Regions from separate parts of the Gemmiger qucibialis genome, predicted to be linked through region 2. Evidence: predicted binding sites of a transcription regulator. Region 2 holds the regulator's gene; the other holds the start of a gene.

Region 1 (7,668 bases), on a different contig from region 2:
GCGGGTACTGCTGCGTCAGTGTCTGCGCATAAGCGCTTTGCACCTGGGCACGCAGGCTGCCCGCAGTGGCGCTTACATACTGTTTGCAGCCAAGCAGCACCGCCGCCAGCAGGACCAGAATGGCGATGGCATACCAGTTGCGCTTCATTCAAAAACCACCTGTACTTTCCGGTTTTTCAGACCGCCCGTTCTGGGCGGTCTTTTTTTGTATCACAACGCAGCTTTCCTTATTGCCAAGGTAAGCCAGTACCTCTGCCCGCCGCATCCCGCGCCTGGCAAGGTCGGTATCCAGCCAGGCTTCATTGCGCCCCAGCTGGGCCAGATTTTCGGGGTAAACTTCCTGGTCTACCAACAGCGGCAGCAGCGGGCTGTCGTCCGCCATTTTTTGCGCGGCGCTGATGCTCCCGCTGGGCTCCACCACACCCCATACTACCTGCCGCGGGTCAAAAATATCCTTGCCGCGCAGCGCTTCCATCAGATCGCCCGGCGTCATGCGCAGATGCCGCAGTGCATCCTGCCGGATCTGCCCATCCTGGATTACCGTCACCGGTCTCCCAAACAGCAGCGCCGCATAGCCGGGCAGGTAATAGGCGGCGGTTGAGTTCAATATTTCCAGCGCTGCAATCAATAAAATCGGCACCAGGCTGGAAAGCAGCGGCAGATCCGGCTCATCAATGCAGATGGAGGCAACATTGGAAATCATGAACGTTGTTACCAGCTCGGATGGCTGCAATTCCCCCAGCTGCCGCTTGCCCATCAGCCGCATGGCAAAAATAACCACAGCATAAATAATTACGGTATGCAAAACCGATGCAAGCATAAAAACACCTCCTGCGTTTATCCCTGCCGTTTTTGGGTCACACTGAACAGCAAGGGAAGGTGATTACATGACAACTGCGGATAACCAGCCGCTGGGGCAGGCCCTTGCTGAAAATCAGGCGTTTCTGCAAACTATGTTTGGCGGCTCATCGGATTTCTATACCAAAAGCTTTACGATTTGCGGCTGCCGCTGCTGCATCGCCATGTTTGCGGGGCTTTCCTCGCCGGAAAAACTCTGCATCATGGTGCTGCACGCACTGGGTCAAGGCGTGCCGGGCTGCAAGGCCGGGCCGCAGCTGGTGCAGTACCTGGCAGAGCAAAGCTGCCTACCCACAGAGCAAACCCCCATCACCACCCGTACCCAGCTGGTGGAAGCCCTCGCCGGCGGCATGGCCGTGCTGCTGGTGGAGGGCAGCGGCCAGGCGCTGGCGTTTTCCACCCAGGATATGCCGGGCCGCAGCGTGACCAACCCCAGCGGGGAAGGCAACATGCGCGGCCCGCAGGATGCCTTTACCGAGCACCTGCGCAATAACATTTCCCAGCTGCGCCGCCAGTTCCGCACCGGCAGCTTTACGGCGGAGATCTGCACCGCCAACACCCGTGCCAAAACCGAGTACGCCATTTGTTATGATACCGCCCTGGCCCCGGCGGATGTGGTGCAAACCCTCAAACAGCGGCTGGCCGGGGTACAAATCCCCGTCCTGCTGGACAGCACCTATTTTGCCTCGTTCCTCAAGCAGGACAAGCTCAACCTTTTCCCCGCGGCAGCCTATACCGAGCGCCCGGCCACCGCCTGCGCCCGCATCTGTGAGGGCAAAATCGTTATCCTTGTATCCGGCAGCCCGCTTGCCATGGTGGTGCCCAGCTTTTTTGCCGAGCACTTTGAATGCCTGGACGATTATTCTTCCGGCGCAGTGTTTGCCGGTCTCATCCGCCTGCTCAAATATCTGGCGTTTTTGCTGGCGGTGTTTGGGCCAGGGCTGTATGTCATGGCGGTCAGCTTTGCGCCGGAGCTGATCCCCGTGCACCTGCTGGCCAAACTGGCCCAGGGCGAAGCCTCCACGCCGCTACCGCCCATGCCGGAAATGCTGGCCGTGACCCTGCTGCTGGAAATTGTGCGTGAAGCCGGGCTGCGCGCCCCCAAATCCATCAGCCACACCGTCAGCCTTGTGGGGGCGCTCATCATTGGCGAAACCGCTGTCTCGGCGGGCATCATCAGCGTGCCGGTGCTCACCATGGCCGCGGCGGCCACCATCGCCACCCTGGCAGTCCCGGCGCTGTATGAACAGTCGATTCTGTTCCGCTTTGCGGTCATACTGCTGGCGGGACTGTTCGGTGTGCCGGGGCTGGCCTGCGGGGCGCTGCTGATTCTGGCCATGGCCTGCGGCAGCGACCCGTTCGGTTATGATTATCTTTACCCGCTCATGCCGCCGGGCAAGGCAGCCTTGCGGGATGGTTTTGTGCGGGCCATCTGGTCCCGCCTGGCACAAAAAGGGGAGGTGCTGCCGCGCCATGCAAAAGAGTAATGTGGATTTTTACCCCGTGCTGCTCCTCAGCATTCTGGCCGATACGCTGCTGCGGCTACACACCGGTTATTGGGCGCGGGCAGGGCTGCTGGCTCTGCCCGCCAGCGCGGCGGTGCTGGCCGCTGTGCTTCTGTTAGTGTCGACCAGCTGGCAGGGAAACGCCCTGCTGCAAAAAGTTCTCTGTGTTTTGCTGGCAATCAGTTCAGCATTGGAAATTCTGCGCCTGCACGCCCTGTTTGGCAGCGTGTACCCCGGTACACTGGGGCTGGCGGGCACCTGTTTTGTCGTGCTGGCACCGGTCATCTACCTCCGGCGGGAGCCCGCCCTGCGCCAGACGGCCAACGCCTTGTTGGTGTTCGGTGCCGCGTGTATGGCAATCATGGTACTCTCGGTCGCGCCGCGCCTGCGTGTACCCAACCTGCATGCGGCACCGCTGACAGGGCAGGACTGGCAGGCGGCGTTTGTTTCTCAGCTGGCGCTCCCGCCGGAATATCTGCTGTTTGCCCTTTGGCCTCCGCAGCCCGGCCAGCGCTGCCGCAAGGCAGCAACATTTGCCGCGTCAGCACTGGGCTTTGATGCCGCGGTCCACCTGCTGCTGGAGCTGTTTTTTGGCGCGGCCATGCCCACCCGCCAAACCCCGGTGCAGGGGGCTGCACAGTGCGGGGCGCTTTCAATTTTTAACCGGCTGGAATGGCTGCAAATTTTGCTGTGGTGCATGGTAGTCACGGTGCGGCTGGCACTGTACCTGTATGCCATGGTGGAACTGTGGGGTGGCCGCGCCGGGGCGGGCAGTGCTGCCACCGGGCTGGACCGTTACCCGCTGTACTTTGGCGGCATGGCTCTGCTGTGTGCTGTGCTGCGCACCGTGCCGCTGGAACAGGCATTTTATTGGCGCAGTGCCGTCTGCTGGGGCTTCGCTGCGGTTGTGATGGTAACAGGAGGCTGCCAATGGCTGGTATCATGCATAAAACATCCCGCCTGATGGCGGCGGTGCTGCTGGGCTGCCTGTTGGCGGGCTGCGGCGGGCAGCTGCTTTCCCACAGGGAAATTGTGCGGGCGGTGTTTTTTACCGCGCAGGATGCCGGCTACACGGTCACGCTTTTGACCAGTGACCAGCAAAGCGAGGATTCCGCCGCCTGCAAAACCTTTACAGGCAGCGGCGCTACCTGTGCTGCCGCCTGGAATGCCGCCGCCCAAACCATGAACGGCCAGCCGTTTTACGGCCTGATGGACCTTGCCGTTCTGCCTGCCGGGTGCAGCTGGCCGCTGGCAGAAGAAATCGCTCAGCTGTTGCAAAGCACCGCCCGCCCCGCGCCGGAAATCGCCGTGTTTGTGCTGGATCCTGCCGTGCAGATGCCCATCCAGGACCAAACGCCGACCTTGTACGAAAACTTGAAAGCTCTGGAAGAAAAGCAGCAGCTGCACTGCGGCCTGCAAACCCTGTTTGATAACGCCGAAACCGCCGCTGTGCCCGTCAGTGCGGGCGGGGAATACGCCATGCTGTTTTATGATACCGCTGCCAATACAGCCCGCCAGACGCAAAGCCCGTTGGCTGCCCAGCTGGCGGCTATTCTGTGCGGCCAGGCCCATCGGTTGGACTGCACGTTGCCGGATGACCTGTACCTTGCCGCCAAAGCCGCCGCCGATGTGCAGGTACTGGCCCCCGGCAGCGTGCGGGTAAACCTGACCCTGCGGGATGTGGAACTGAAAGACCTGACTCCCGCCGCCCGCCCGGATACCGAACTGCAGGTGGCATTTGCCGCAGCCGCCAACCGGGAATTTGACGGTTTGATAACGGGACTGTACGGAATAAACGGCCCGGATGCCGACCCGCTCGACCTGTGTTTCTGGCTGCAAAACCGTTATGGCAGCACGCAGGGGGCGCTGCGGGCGGAGCTTACCCTGCACTGGCACCGCCCCGGCGAAGGCTGATCCCCACCAAAGCACGCCTTTATTTGCAGTGCCAGTGTGCCATTCAGCCGGGCAGTCTGCCAGCCAAGACCAAAAAACAGATAGAAAACAGCCCGGAGCGCTAATAAATTACAACGAATAAACGATAAAAAACACTGTTCACAAAAATTTTATACTTCAAGGGGTTGATTTTTGGCAAAGGAACGCTATAATAGATTTAGCACTCAAGAGAAAAGAGTGCTAAACAAAATGTTTCAAAGAAACTTTAATTATAGGAGGATATTTCATCATGAAAATCAAACCTCTTGCTGATCGCGTTGTGATCAAACTCGTTGAAGAAGAAGAAACCTCCAAGGGCGGCCTGATCCTGACCGGTTCCGCCAAGGAAAAGCCGCAGGTTGCTGAAGTTATCGCAGTCGGCCCCGGCGGCAATGTCGATGGCAAAGACGTTGAGATGATCGTCAAAGTTGGCGATAAGGTTCTCACCAGCAAGTACTCCGGCACCGAAGTCAAGGTTGACGGCGAGGAATGCACCATTGTCCGCCAGAGCGATATCCTGGCAATCGTTGAGTAAACTTTAACTGTTCTTACTGATAAAAGGAGATGCTGATTTATGGCAAAACAGATTAAGCAGGGCGAAGACGCCCGCAAGGCTCTTTGCGCCGGCATTGACCAGTTGGCTGATACCGTTAAGATCACCCTGGGCCCCAAAGGCCGCAACGTTGTTCTGGGCAAGAAGTTCGGCAGCCCAGTCATCACCAACGATGGCGTTACCATCGCAAAGGAAATTGAGCTGAAAGACGCTTTCGAGAACATGGGTGCACAGCTCGTGCGTGAAGTTGCCACCAAGACCAATGATGCTGCCGGCGACGGCACCACCACCGCTACCGTTCTGGCACAGGCTCTTGTTACCGAGGGCATGAAGAACGTTACCGCCGGTGCAAACCCGATGGACATCAAGCGCGGCATCCAGAAGGCTGTCAACACCGCTGTTGAGGCCGTCAAGGCACACAGCCAGAAAGTCAACGGCAGCAAGGATATCGCCCGTGTTGGTACCGTTTCTGCCGGTGATGCACAGATCGGCCAGCTGATCGCTGACGCTATGGAAAAGGTTACTGCTGACGGCGTGATCACCATTGAGGAGAACAAGACCACTGCTGAAACCTACACCGAGGTAGTGGAAGGCATGCAGTTTGACCGTGGCTACGTTACCCCGTACATGGTCACCGATACCGAGAAGATGGAAACCGTTTACGAGGACTGCAGCGTGCTGATCACCGATAAAAAGATCAGCGTGTTCCAGGATATCGTTCCTCTGCTGGAGTCCGTGATCCAGTCCGGCCGCAAGCTGCTCATCATCGCTGAGGATGTTGAGGGCGACGCACTGTCCAACCTCATCATCAACCGTCTGCGCGGCGGCCTGAATGTGGTTGCTGTCAAGGCTCCCGGCTTTGGCGACCGCCGCAAGGAAATGCTGCAGGATATCGCCATCCTGACCGGCGGCACCGTCATCAGCAGCGACCTGGGCTATGAGCTCAAGGACGCTACCATCCAGCTGCTGGGCAGCGCCCGCCAGGTCAAGGTTGGCAAGGAGAACACCACCATCGTCGGTGGCGCTGGCGATAAGCAGGCCATTGCTGACCGCGTTGCCCAGATCCGTTCCCAGATCGCTTCCGCTACCTCTGACTTTGACCGTGAAAAGCTGCAGGAACGCCTGGCCAAGCTGGCTGGCGGCGTAGCTGTCATCAAGGTCGGCGCTGCTACCGAAGTTGAGATGAAGGATAAGAAGCTCCGCATCGAGGACGCCCTGAACGCAACCAAGGCTGCTGTTGAAGAGGGCATCGTTGCTGGCGGCGGCACCGCTACCATCAACGCTATCCCCGCTGTTGATAAGCTGGTCAGCGAGCTGGAAGGCGATGAGCGCACTGGCGCTAAGATCGTCCGCAAGGCTCTGGAAGCTCCTCTGCGCCAGATCGCCGCAAACGCTGGCCTGGAAGGCAGCGTTATCATCAACAACATTCTGCAGGCCGGCAAGCCCAACTACGGCTATGACGCCCAGAAGGAAGAATATGTTGACGACATGATCGAAGCCGGCATTGTTGACCCGACCAAGGTCACCCGCTCCGCTCTGGAGAATGCTTCCAGCGTTGCCGCTATGGTTCTGACCACCGAAAGCCTGGTCGCTGACCTGCCGGAGCCCCCGGCACCGGCAGCCCCCGCCGGCGGTGACATGGGCGGCATGTACTAATAACTGCCAAAAAACCGCATGAATCCTTGATTTTTGGAGCGCGCAAAAGCGGATTTACGCCAAACTTACGCCACTTACGCCAAAAATCAAAGCGCACTATAGGGTAACAGAATCGGCACCCGCTGAAAAGCGGGTGCCGATTTTTTTGTCTAGGGGATTTGAAGACTCATGAAACCCACTGATGGATTCTGCGAGCGGCAGACTGTCAGCGGCCTTATTGTTGACGAAAAACAAAGGTAGGGATACAATAATAAAAAAGAATGTAAAACCGGAAGGGAGCGTGCCGCCATGGAAAATCAGAGGGATTTCTGCACAGAATGCCGCAGAGAAACAAACTACACCTTGAAGAAAATCAAAATCAACCGGACCATCCGGGAAAAGGAGTATACTTTTGAAATCACGGCTGCTTTCTGCAACAAATGCGGCGGCGAAATGGGCTAAAGAAGCATACTGCAACAATGATATAAAAGTAGTTTCTTTTCGTGTGAGGTAGAATCAATGAATGCTGACTATGTTGAAAATATCATTCGAAATATTGATAAGCAATCTTATAAATGTATCTTAGTTGATGGCGCTTGGGGAATTGGTAAATCTTATGTTGTAGAAAAGGCACTTGAAGATAAAAAAGATAGAACCTGTATGGTTTCGTTATTTGGAATGGAGGATGTTCAGCAGATATATCATGAAATTTTATATCAGCTGCTTCTTCATACATCAAACGGAGGGAAGATTGTTGAATTCCTAAAAGACTCATTCAGAATCCTCGGAAATTTTGATGATAGAGCAAAAAGTGTAAGCACAATTTTAGAAAGCCATTTTTCTGAAGAAGATATGGTGAACTCTATTACACGAAAATTTGATGAAGGGCACATTGTTGTAATCGATGATTTGGAACGGTGCAAAGAAAGCATTGAATTGAGAGATTTTTTTGGCGTGGTTGAAAAACTGAAATCTAATAATCATATTCAGGTGGTTCTTATTGCAAACTCTGAAGAAATTACAGATAAGAAGGATTTTGAGAAATATAGGGAAAAAGTGATTGATCGGACTTTTACTATTACAGAGAACTCCAAAAGTGCTAATTGGTCTAAATTGGGAATACAAGGTGATTTTGCTGATGAACTGTGCAAAAATCACCCGATAAAAAATTTGAGAACACTTCAA
Region 2 (7,668 bases):
AAGCCTTTTCGGTCTGGAACACCATCTGGTCGGCGTTGTTGCGGGTATCAACATCTTCGCGGCGCTTCTTATCCTCAGCAGCATACTGCTCGGCATCCTTAACGGCCTTGTCGATGTCATCCTTGCTCATGTTGGTGGAAGCAGTGATGGTAATGCTCTGCTCCTTGCCGGTGCCAAGGTCCTTAGCGCTTACATGCACAATGCCGTTGGCATCGATATCAAAGGTAACTTCGATCTGGGGCACGCCGCGCGGAGCCGGAGCGATGCCATCCAGGTGGAAGGTACCCAGGCTCTTGTTGTCGCGGGCAAACTCACGTTCGCCCTGCAGAACGTTGACTTCAACGCTGGGCTGGTTGTCAGCAGCAGTGGAGAAGATCTGGCTCTTCTTGGTGGGGATGGTGGTGTTGCGCTCAATGATCTTGGTGCAAACGCCGCCCAGAGTCTCAATGCCCAGGCTCAACGGGGTAACATCCAGCAACAGCAGACCCTTAACGTCGCCCTGCAGAACACCGCCCTGGATGGAAGCGCCGACAGCAACACATTCATCGGGGTTGATGCCCTTGAACGGCTCGCAGTTCAGTTCCTTCTTGACAGCGTCATAGACAGCGGGGATACGGGTGGAGCCACCGACCATCAGGACCTTAGCCAGGTCAGAAGCCTTCAGGCCTGCATCAGCCAAAGCCTTGCGGACAGGGGCCATGGTGCGGTCAACCAGATCAGCGGTCAGTTCATTGAACTTTGCGCGGGTCAGGGTCATATCCAAGTGCTTGGGGCCGTTGGCGTCAGCGGTGATGAACGGCAGGTTGATGTTGGTGGAAGTGGCGCTGGACAGCTCGATCTTTGCCTTTTCAGCAGCTTCCTTCAAGCGCTGTGCAGCCATCTTATCCTTGCGCAGGTCGATGTTGTTTTCCTTCTGGAAATCCTCAGCCATCCAGTCGATGATGCGCTGGTCGAAGTCATCGCCGCCCAGGTGGGTATCACCATTGGTAGCCAGAACTTCAGTAACGCCATCGCCCATCTCGATGATGGAAACATCGAACGTACCACCGCCCAGGTCGTAAACCATGATCTTCTGGTCGGATTCCTTATCAATGCCGTAAGCCAGAGAAGCTGCGGTCGGCTCGTTGATGATACGCTTTACGTTCAGACCAGCAATGGTACCGGCGTTTTTGGTTGCCTGACGCTGGCTGTCGTTGAAGTAAGCGGGAACGGTGATGACAGCTTCGGTAACGGGCTCGCCCAGGTAAGCTTCGGCATCAGCCTTCAGCTTTGCCAGGATCATAGCGCTGATCTCTTCGGGGGTGTAATCCTTGCCGCCGGCGTGAACCTTCTCGGCAGTGCCCATCTTACGCTTGATGGAGGAGATGGTGTTTTCGGGGTTGGTGATAGCCTGACGCTTTGCAACCTGGCCTACCAGACGCTCGCCGGTTTTGGTAAAGCCGACAACAGACGGGGTGGTACGGGCACCCTCAGCGTTAGGGATAACAACGGGCTCGCCGCCCTCCATAACAGCTACGCAGCTGTTGGTAGTACCAAGGTCAATACCAATAATCTTACTCATAATATAAAACTCCTTTCATATTCCTCTTTCAGGAAACATGGAAATGTGAATGTCTTAATCTATATCTGAACGGGCTTTTGCGCCCGGTTCATGCTTTGTTATTCGGCCACAACCACGGTTGCATGGCGGATGATCTTATCGCCGATCATGTAGCCTTTCTGGAACACGCGCACCACAGTGCCGCTTTCCTGGCCATCCTCTGCCGGAACCTGCTGAACAGCGTTCATAAAGTTGGGGTCAAAGGGCTTGCCCATGGATTCGATCTCGGTGATGTTCAGCGTTTTCAGAGCTTTTTCGGCTTTGTCCAGCGTCATCACAACGCCCTTTTTATAGTTTTCGTCGGTGCATTCGGCATTGGCTGCCATATCCAGCGTATCCAGAATTGCCAGGATCTGGTTGACCGCGTGGGAAACACCATCGTTGAACTTCTGGTCAGCTTCGCGGGCGGAACGCTTGCGGTAATTGTCATACTCTGCAGCGGTGCGCAGCATCTGGTCTTTCAGCTTTGTGTTGGCCTGCTCGGCGGCTTCCAGCTTTGCCTTTACGGCTTCCAGCTCTTTGGATTTTTTGCCGAACCAGTCTTTCTTTTCGGTCTTTTCTGCAGCGGGTTCAGCTTCCTGCTTATCGGATTCTGCCGCGGGCGCTTTTGTTTCAGCAGCGGCCTGTTCCTGTTCAGTTTCAGGCTGCTTCTTTGTTTCTTCGCTCATGTCTGCTCCTCCTTTTTACCGGACATTGACTGTCCTAACTTAATTGCAAAATAATTCAAAACGGGGATCAAGTGTTCGTACTCCATGCGGTTGGAGCCGATCACCGCCACCGTGCCGTACAGCCCGCCGCCCGCAAGGTAACGCTTGCTGACGATGCAGAGGTTCGGCATGGCGGGCTCGATATCCTCGCCCAACGTAGCGGTCACTTTGCCGCTGCCCGGTTCGATCAGGGCGCGGGCCGCTTCGTTGTCAGAAAAAACTTCCAGCAGCGCGCCAAGGTTTGTGCGCACATCCGGCATCTTGGCCAGGTACTGCACGCCCTCCAGGTAAAACTGCGGGCGGGTGCGAACCAGCGCTTCGGCGGCGAACACCACCGGCGCCAGCCTGCGCCCGGCGGAAAGCACCAGGCTTGCCGTCAGCGACGGGGTCAGATCCTCCGGTGCCACAAAGGTCAGGCTGCTGTTCAGCAGGCGGGCCATCTCATCGGCATCCTCCCGCGTCAAGCCGGTGTGGATACGCGCCACACGGGTGCGCACACCGCCGGAGCTGGTAACCGCCAAAACTGCGGCGGAATACCGCCCGACCTGCACGACCTCAAAATGGGCGATGCACAGATCCTCGGCCTGCGGGGTGGTAGCCACTGCGGCACAGCCGGTATAATCGGCCAGTGCGCGGGCGGCGCTCTGCGCCAGCTTTTCGGGCTCAACGTCCATATCGGCAAACAGCCGGTCAATGTTTTCGCGGTCCGCTGCGCTCAGTGCTATGGCGGCGGGGGCTTCCAGCAGGTGGTCTAGGTAGTACCGGTACCCCTTGGGGCTGGGCACGCGGCCTGCGCTGGTGTGCGGCTGCTCCAGCAGGCCAAGCTTTGTCAGCGCGGCCATCTCGTTGCGGAGCGTTGCGCTGGAAAGTGCCATGTCAAAGTGGCTGGCCAGCAAACCGGAGCCGACCGGCTCGCCGCCGGTAGAATAAATGGCAACAATCGCTTCCAGAATGCGCTGCTTGCGTGCATCCATCGTCATGCTGCCCTCATCTCCTTGTTTGCTTTTTCTTGTTTAGCACTCTCTCTTCCTGAGTGCTAAATTTATTATATCCCAACTCTTTGTTCTGTCAAGCCCTTTTCATAAAAAGTTTCAAACTTTAACAGATTTGACACAAACGCCGCGGCAAAGGGTGGTTTTTGCCCTCCGCCGCGGCGTTTTTCTGTTATTTTATCTTGGGCAATACCGCATAATTCTAAGTGCCGATACGGCGAGCGAGGTGCGGCAGATGCTAAGCCAAAAGCGCAGATAATACTGGATGTCTTATCGAGCATTTTGGCAACGCAAATGCCGTGCCGCAGCCGCCGAAGCGGTGCTTAAGCCGTCAGGCGGGAATTGTGCGGTGTTGCCCTTGTTTTGCTGCCCGCCAGACAGCAGGGTGATGCCGGCCAACGGTTCATTCTTCCATCCACTTTGCTAAAAATGCCGCGGCAATGTTTACTGCGCGGGCGGTCTCGGTATCAGGGGCTGCATCCTGCGGGCGGCCGGTCAGCAACACACCGCCTTCCACATCCCCCTGCACCACAATGGGGCAGACGCACAGCAGCACCGTTTCCCCTTTGTCAAAGGCCGTAATGCGGCGGGCAGCGGTTTCCGGCGCGGTGTAAGGGCCGCGCATGGCCAGCAGCCGGGCGGCGGCATCGCTGATCTGCCGCCCCAGCAGCTGCCCTTTGCCCGTGCCGGTGGCGGCCACAATGCTTTCCCTGTCACATATCAGCACAGGGCGGCCCAGGTTTTTGGCCAGCACCTCGGCATACACCCCGGCCAGTTCGCCCAGCTCCACCAGCGGGGAATATTTTTTGAACACCACCTGCCCATCGGCAGCGGTAAAAATTTCCAGTGCATCGCCCTGGCGGATGCGCTGGGTTCGCCTGATCTCTTTGGGAATGACCACCCGCCCCAGCTCATCAATCCTGCGCACGATTCCTGTTGCTTTCATTGGGGTACCCTCCTGCCCTTCCATATTCTGTACAATATACCTATTATATGGAAAGTGCGGCGGTTTATGTATGGTTCGTGCCTGTTTTTTGTTAGTGCTTTATCCAGCCCTGCCAGCAGGGCATCACGCTGAACGGCTTGGCAATGTGGGCGTTCACGCCTGCTTCAAACACCTTTTTGCGGCTCCCCTCAAAGCCATCTCCATTTTGGAGATATTATAACGGAGCGCCGCGTAAATTTCAGGATATTGGTTCCCTGCCCACCAAATAGCCACCCGCACATTGTCTGCAGCCTTGCCGCCTGTACTATCCGGGTGGTATACTGATACCAATATATTTTGTGTGCCCCGCACACAGGGAACGAGGCTCCGCTATGGCTGAACTGCTGCAAACCACTCTGTGCTACCTGGAACAAAACGGCTGCTATCTGATGCTGCACCGCATTAAAAAGAAGAACGACGTCAACCACGATAAATGGATCGGTGTGGGCGGCAAGCTTGACCCCGGCGAAACTGCCGAAGCCTGTGCCCTGCGCGAAGTGTGGGAGGAAACCGGCTTGACGATGCAATCCCCCGCCTACCGCGGCATTGTGGATTTTACTTGCGAGCCATGGCCCGCCGAGCGGATGCACCTGTACACCTGCACCGATTTTACCGGCACGCTGACCGACTGTAACGAGGGCACACTGGAATGGGTGCCCAAACCCGAAGTAGAGAACCTGCCGATCTGGCAGGGGGACAAAATTTTCCTTCGGCTGTTGGCGGAGGGCGCACCGTTTTTCCATCTGGAGCTAACCTATCACGGCGATACCCTGGTGCAGGCGGTGCTGGAAGGCGAGACACTGCCCTGCGGTTGAACAGCCATTATAATAAAGGCAATACCGCATAATTCTAAGTGCCGATACGGCGAGCGATGTGCGGCAGATGCTAAGCCAAAAGCGCAGATAATACTGGATGCTGCAAAGGTGAGCGCCGCCAGTGGCGGATGCAGCGAACCGAAGCAGGGGCAGCGGTCGCAGAGTGCGAGGGGCTTTTGCCCCCGAAGCACGATGCGGGTACCGCAACCCGACATTATCGAGCCATTTTGGCAACGCAGATGCCGTGCCGCAGCCGCCGGAGCGGTGCTTAAGCCGTCAGGCGGGAATTGTGCGGTATTGCCTAAAGAAATAAAATAAAAGCATGTGCAGTTTTTCGGGCTTTCCCCAAAAACGCACATGCTCTTGTTTTTATTGGTTATTTCAGCAGCCCGAAATGTTCCAGCGCATTCCAGATGCCGTCCTTATCCACATCGGTGGTAATGTAATCCGCCGCGGCACGGGCATCTGGCCAGGCGTTGCCCATGGCAACCCCGATCCCGGCAAAAGCAAGCATCTCGGTATCGTTGCCGCCATCGCCAAAGGCGATGCTGTTTTCCCGCGTAAGACCCAGATGATTGAGCGTTTCCTGCAAGCCGTTCACCTTGCCGCCGGTTGCGGGCAGGATATCGACAAATTCTTCGCTCCAGCGCACAGCGCGGCAGCCGGGCACGTGAGTCATGAACTCCGGTTCCTGCTCGCTGCTCAAAAATGCGCTGAGCTGATACGTCGGGTAGGTAAAGCAGCGCTGGGCCGGATCGATGGTTTCCTGCGGGATCTCTTTCAAAAAGTTTTCACACAGGGCATTGGTGCGGTTCATGTAAGCGGTATCCGCTTCCACAAAGGAAACCGCAATATCTGTTTTTTCCAGCCAGGGCAGCAGCTCGCGCAGTCCCTCCTGCGGCAGCGAGTGAGCGTAAAAGCAGCCGTCCTTATCCCGGCAATATTGGCCGTTCATCATCACCATGCCGTCAAATTCAAACGGCAGATCCTTTTTCAGGTAATGCAGGTGGTACGGCGGGCGGCCGGTTGCCAGGTAAAGCTGCACCCCTTTGGCGCGCAGAATGTTGAGCGCCGCCACGGTGGATTCCGGCAGGTGGTGATCCGGCGGCAGCAGAGTACCGTCAATATCAAAAAAAGCAATGCGAATATCTCTGTTTTCCATGTTATTATTCCTGTTTCAGCTGTCGGCCCATCATTGTAGCCAGCGCATCGCGGGCGGCCAACCGACCGGACAGAATATCATCCACCGCATTCACGATGGGCATTTCTACCTTATACTTTTTCGCCAGCTTGCAGGCTGCGGGCAGGGCATTGATGCCCTCCACCACCTGACCGACCTCTTTTTTGGCGGTTTCCACATCCTTTCCGCGGCCAATCAGCATGCCGGCATGCAGGTTTCGGCTGTGCATACTGGTGCAGGTCACGATCAGATCGCCCATACCGGAAAGCCCGGCAAAAGTTTCGGCCTTGCAGCCCATGGCCACACCCAGGCGGGCCAGCTCGGCGTTGCCGCGGGTGATAAGGGCAGCCTTGGCGTTATCGCCGTAATCCAGGCCCATCGCAATGCCAACAGCCAGCGCGATCACATTTTTGACAGCGCCGCCCAGCTCCACGCCGCGGCGGTCGGTGTTGGTATACACGCGGAAGGTGGGGGTGGTAAAGATCTGCTGCACCTTGCGTGCGGCGGCTTCATCCGGGCTGCCCGCCACGATCAAGGTGGGCATATCGCGGGCCACTTCCTCCGCATGGGTGGGGCCGGAAAGCGCCACCACATTGCAGTGGGTGTGTTTGCCATCCGCGGCCAGCTCCTGCTCAATGATTTCGGACATCGTCATCAGCGTTTTTTCCTCCACGCCTTTGGCCACATCCACGATCAGCTGCCCATCCGGGATATGCGGTGCCGCCTTGCGGGCGGTGGAACGCACAAAAACCGAGGGCACCGCAAACAGCAGCACATCACGGTCGCCGCAGATTTCTTCAATATCCGCGGTATAGTGCATATCGGCAGGCAGGCACATGCCGGGCAGGTTGGGGTGGGCATGGGTCACGCTCATGGCTTTCAGTTCATCGGGCAGGGCGCTCCACATGGTAACGTCACAGCCGTTTCCTGCCAGCATGCGTGCCAGCGCGGTTCCCCAGGTTCCGGCACCCAGAACACCGATTTTGGTTTTGGTCATCGTATTTGTTCTCCAATCGTTTATGGGCAATACCGCATAATTCTAAGTGCCGATACGGCGAGCGAGGTGCGGCAGATGCCAAGCCAAAAGCGCAGATAATACTGGATGTCTTATCGAGCATTTTGGCAACGCAGATGCCGTGCCGCAGCTGCCGGAGCGGTGCTTAAGCCGCAAGGCGGGAATTGTGCGGTGTTGCCTATGGTATCAGGTACGCCTTCAAGCTACACCTTAAAAGTGCCCCGTGCGGTTAAACTGTTTCCACCTCTCAATCAAAGAGTGGCGGCGCGGATCCGGCTTATCCGGCAGGTCCAGCGTAAAGCGCTCATAGCAGTTCACAATGCGTGTCTGGCCGTACTGGTGCTCCCGCGGGATGTTGGCTCCATAGGTCAGGT

The links. Region 2 encodes HrcA, which represses chaperone genes, less so after heat shock. Its sites were predicted from a motif close to TGTTAGCACTCNNNNNNNNNGAGTGCTAACA; they were not measured.
Region 1: the regulator HrcA is predicted to act here: its motif matches at 4,472-4,502, upstream of PG062_RS09110 (co-chaperone GroES).

What each region holds. Positions count from the first base shown of each region.
Region 1 is NZ_JAQFEN010000005.1:48,812-56,479, forward strand. It holds gene PG062_RS09085 (DUF4363 family protein) at 1-148, opposite strand, end outside; gene PG062_RS09090 (DUF421 domain-containing protein) at 149-820, opposite strand; gene PG062_RS09095 (spore germination protein) at 888-2,345, shown strand; gene PG062_RS09100 (hypothetical protein) at 2,332-3,327, shown strand; gene PG062_RS09105 (hypothetical protein) at 3,294-4,277, shown strand; gene PG062_RS09110 (co-chaperone GroES) at 4,546-4,830, shown strand; gene groL (chaperonin GroEL) at 4,870-6,504, shown strand; gene PG062_RS09120 (hypothetical protein) at 6,601-6,963, opposite strand; gene PG062_RS09125 (P-loop NTPase fold protein) at 7,003-7,668, shown strand, end outside.
Region 2 is NZ_JAQFEN010000001.1:582,500-590,167, forward strand. It holds gene dnaK (molecular chaperone DnaK) at 1-1,561, opposite strand, end outside; gene PG062_RS02685 (nucleotide exchange factor GrpE) at 1,660-2,268, opposite strand; gene hrcA (heat-inducible transcriptional repressor HrcA) at 2,265-3,287, opposite strand; gene PG062_RS02695 (hypothetical protein) at 3,353-3,580, opposite strand; gene PG062_RS02700 (stage V sporulation T C-terminal domain-containing protein) at 3,703-4,245, opposite strand; gene PG062_RS02705 (NUDIX hydrolase) at 4,617-5,099, shown strand; gene PG062_RS02710 (Cof-type HAD-IIB family hydrolase) at 5,476-6,261, opposite strand; gene PG062_RS02715 (NAD(P)H-dependent glycerol-3-phosphate dehydrogenase) at 6,266-7,276, opposite strand; gene PG062_RS02720 (metallophosphoesterase family protein) at 7,505-7,668, opposite strand, start outside.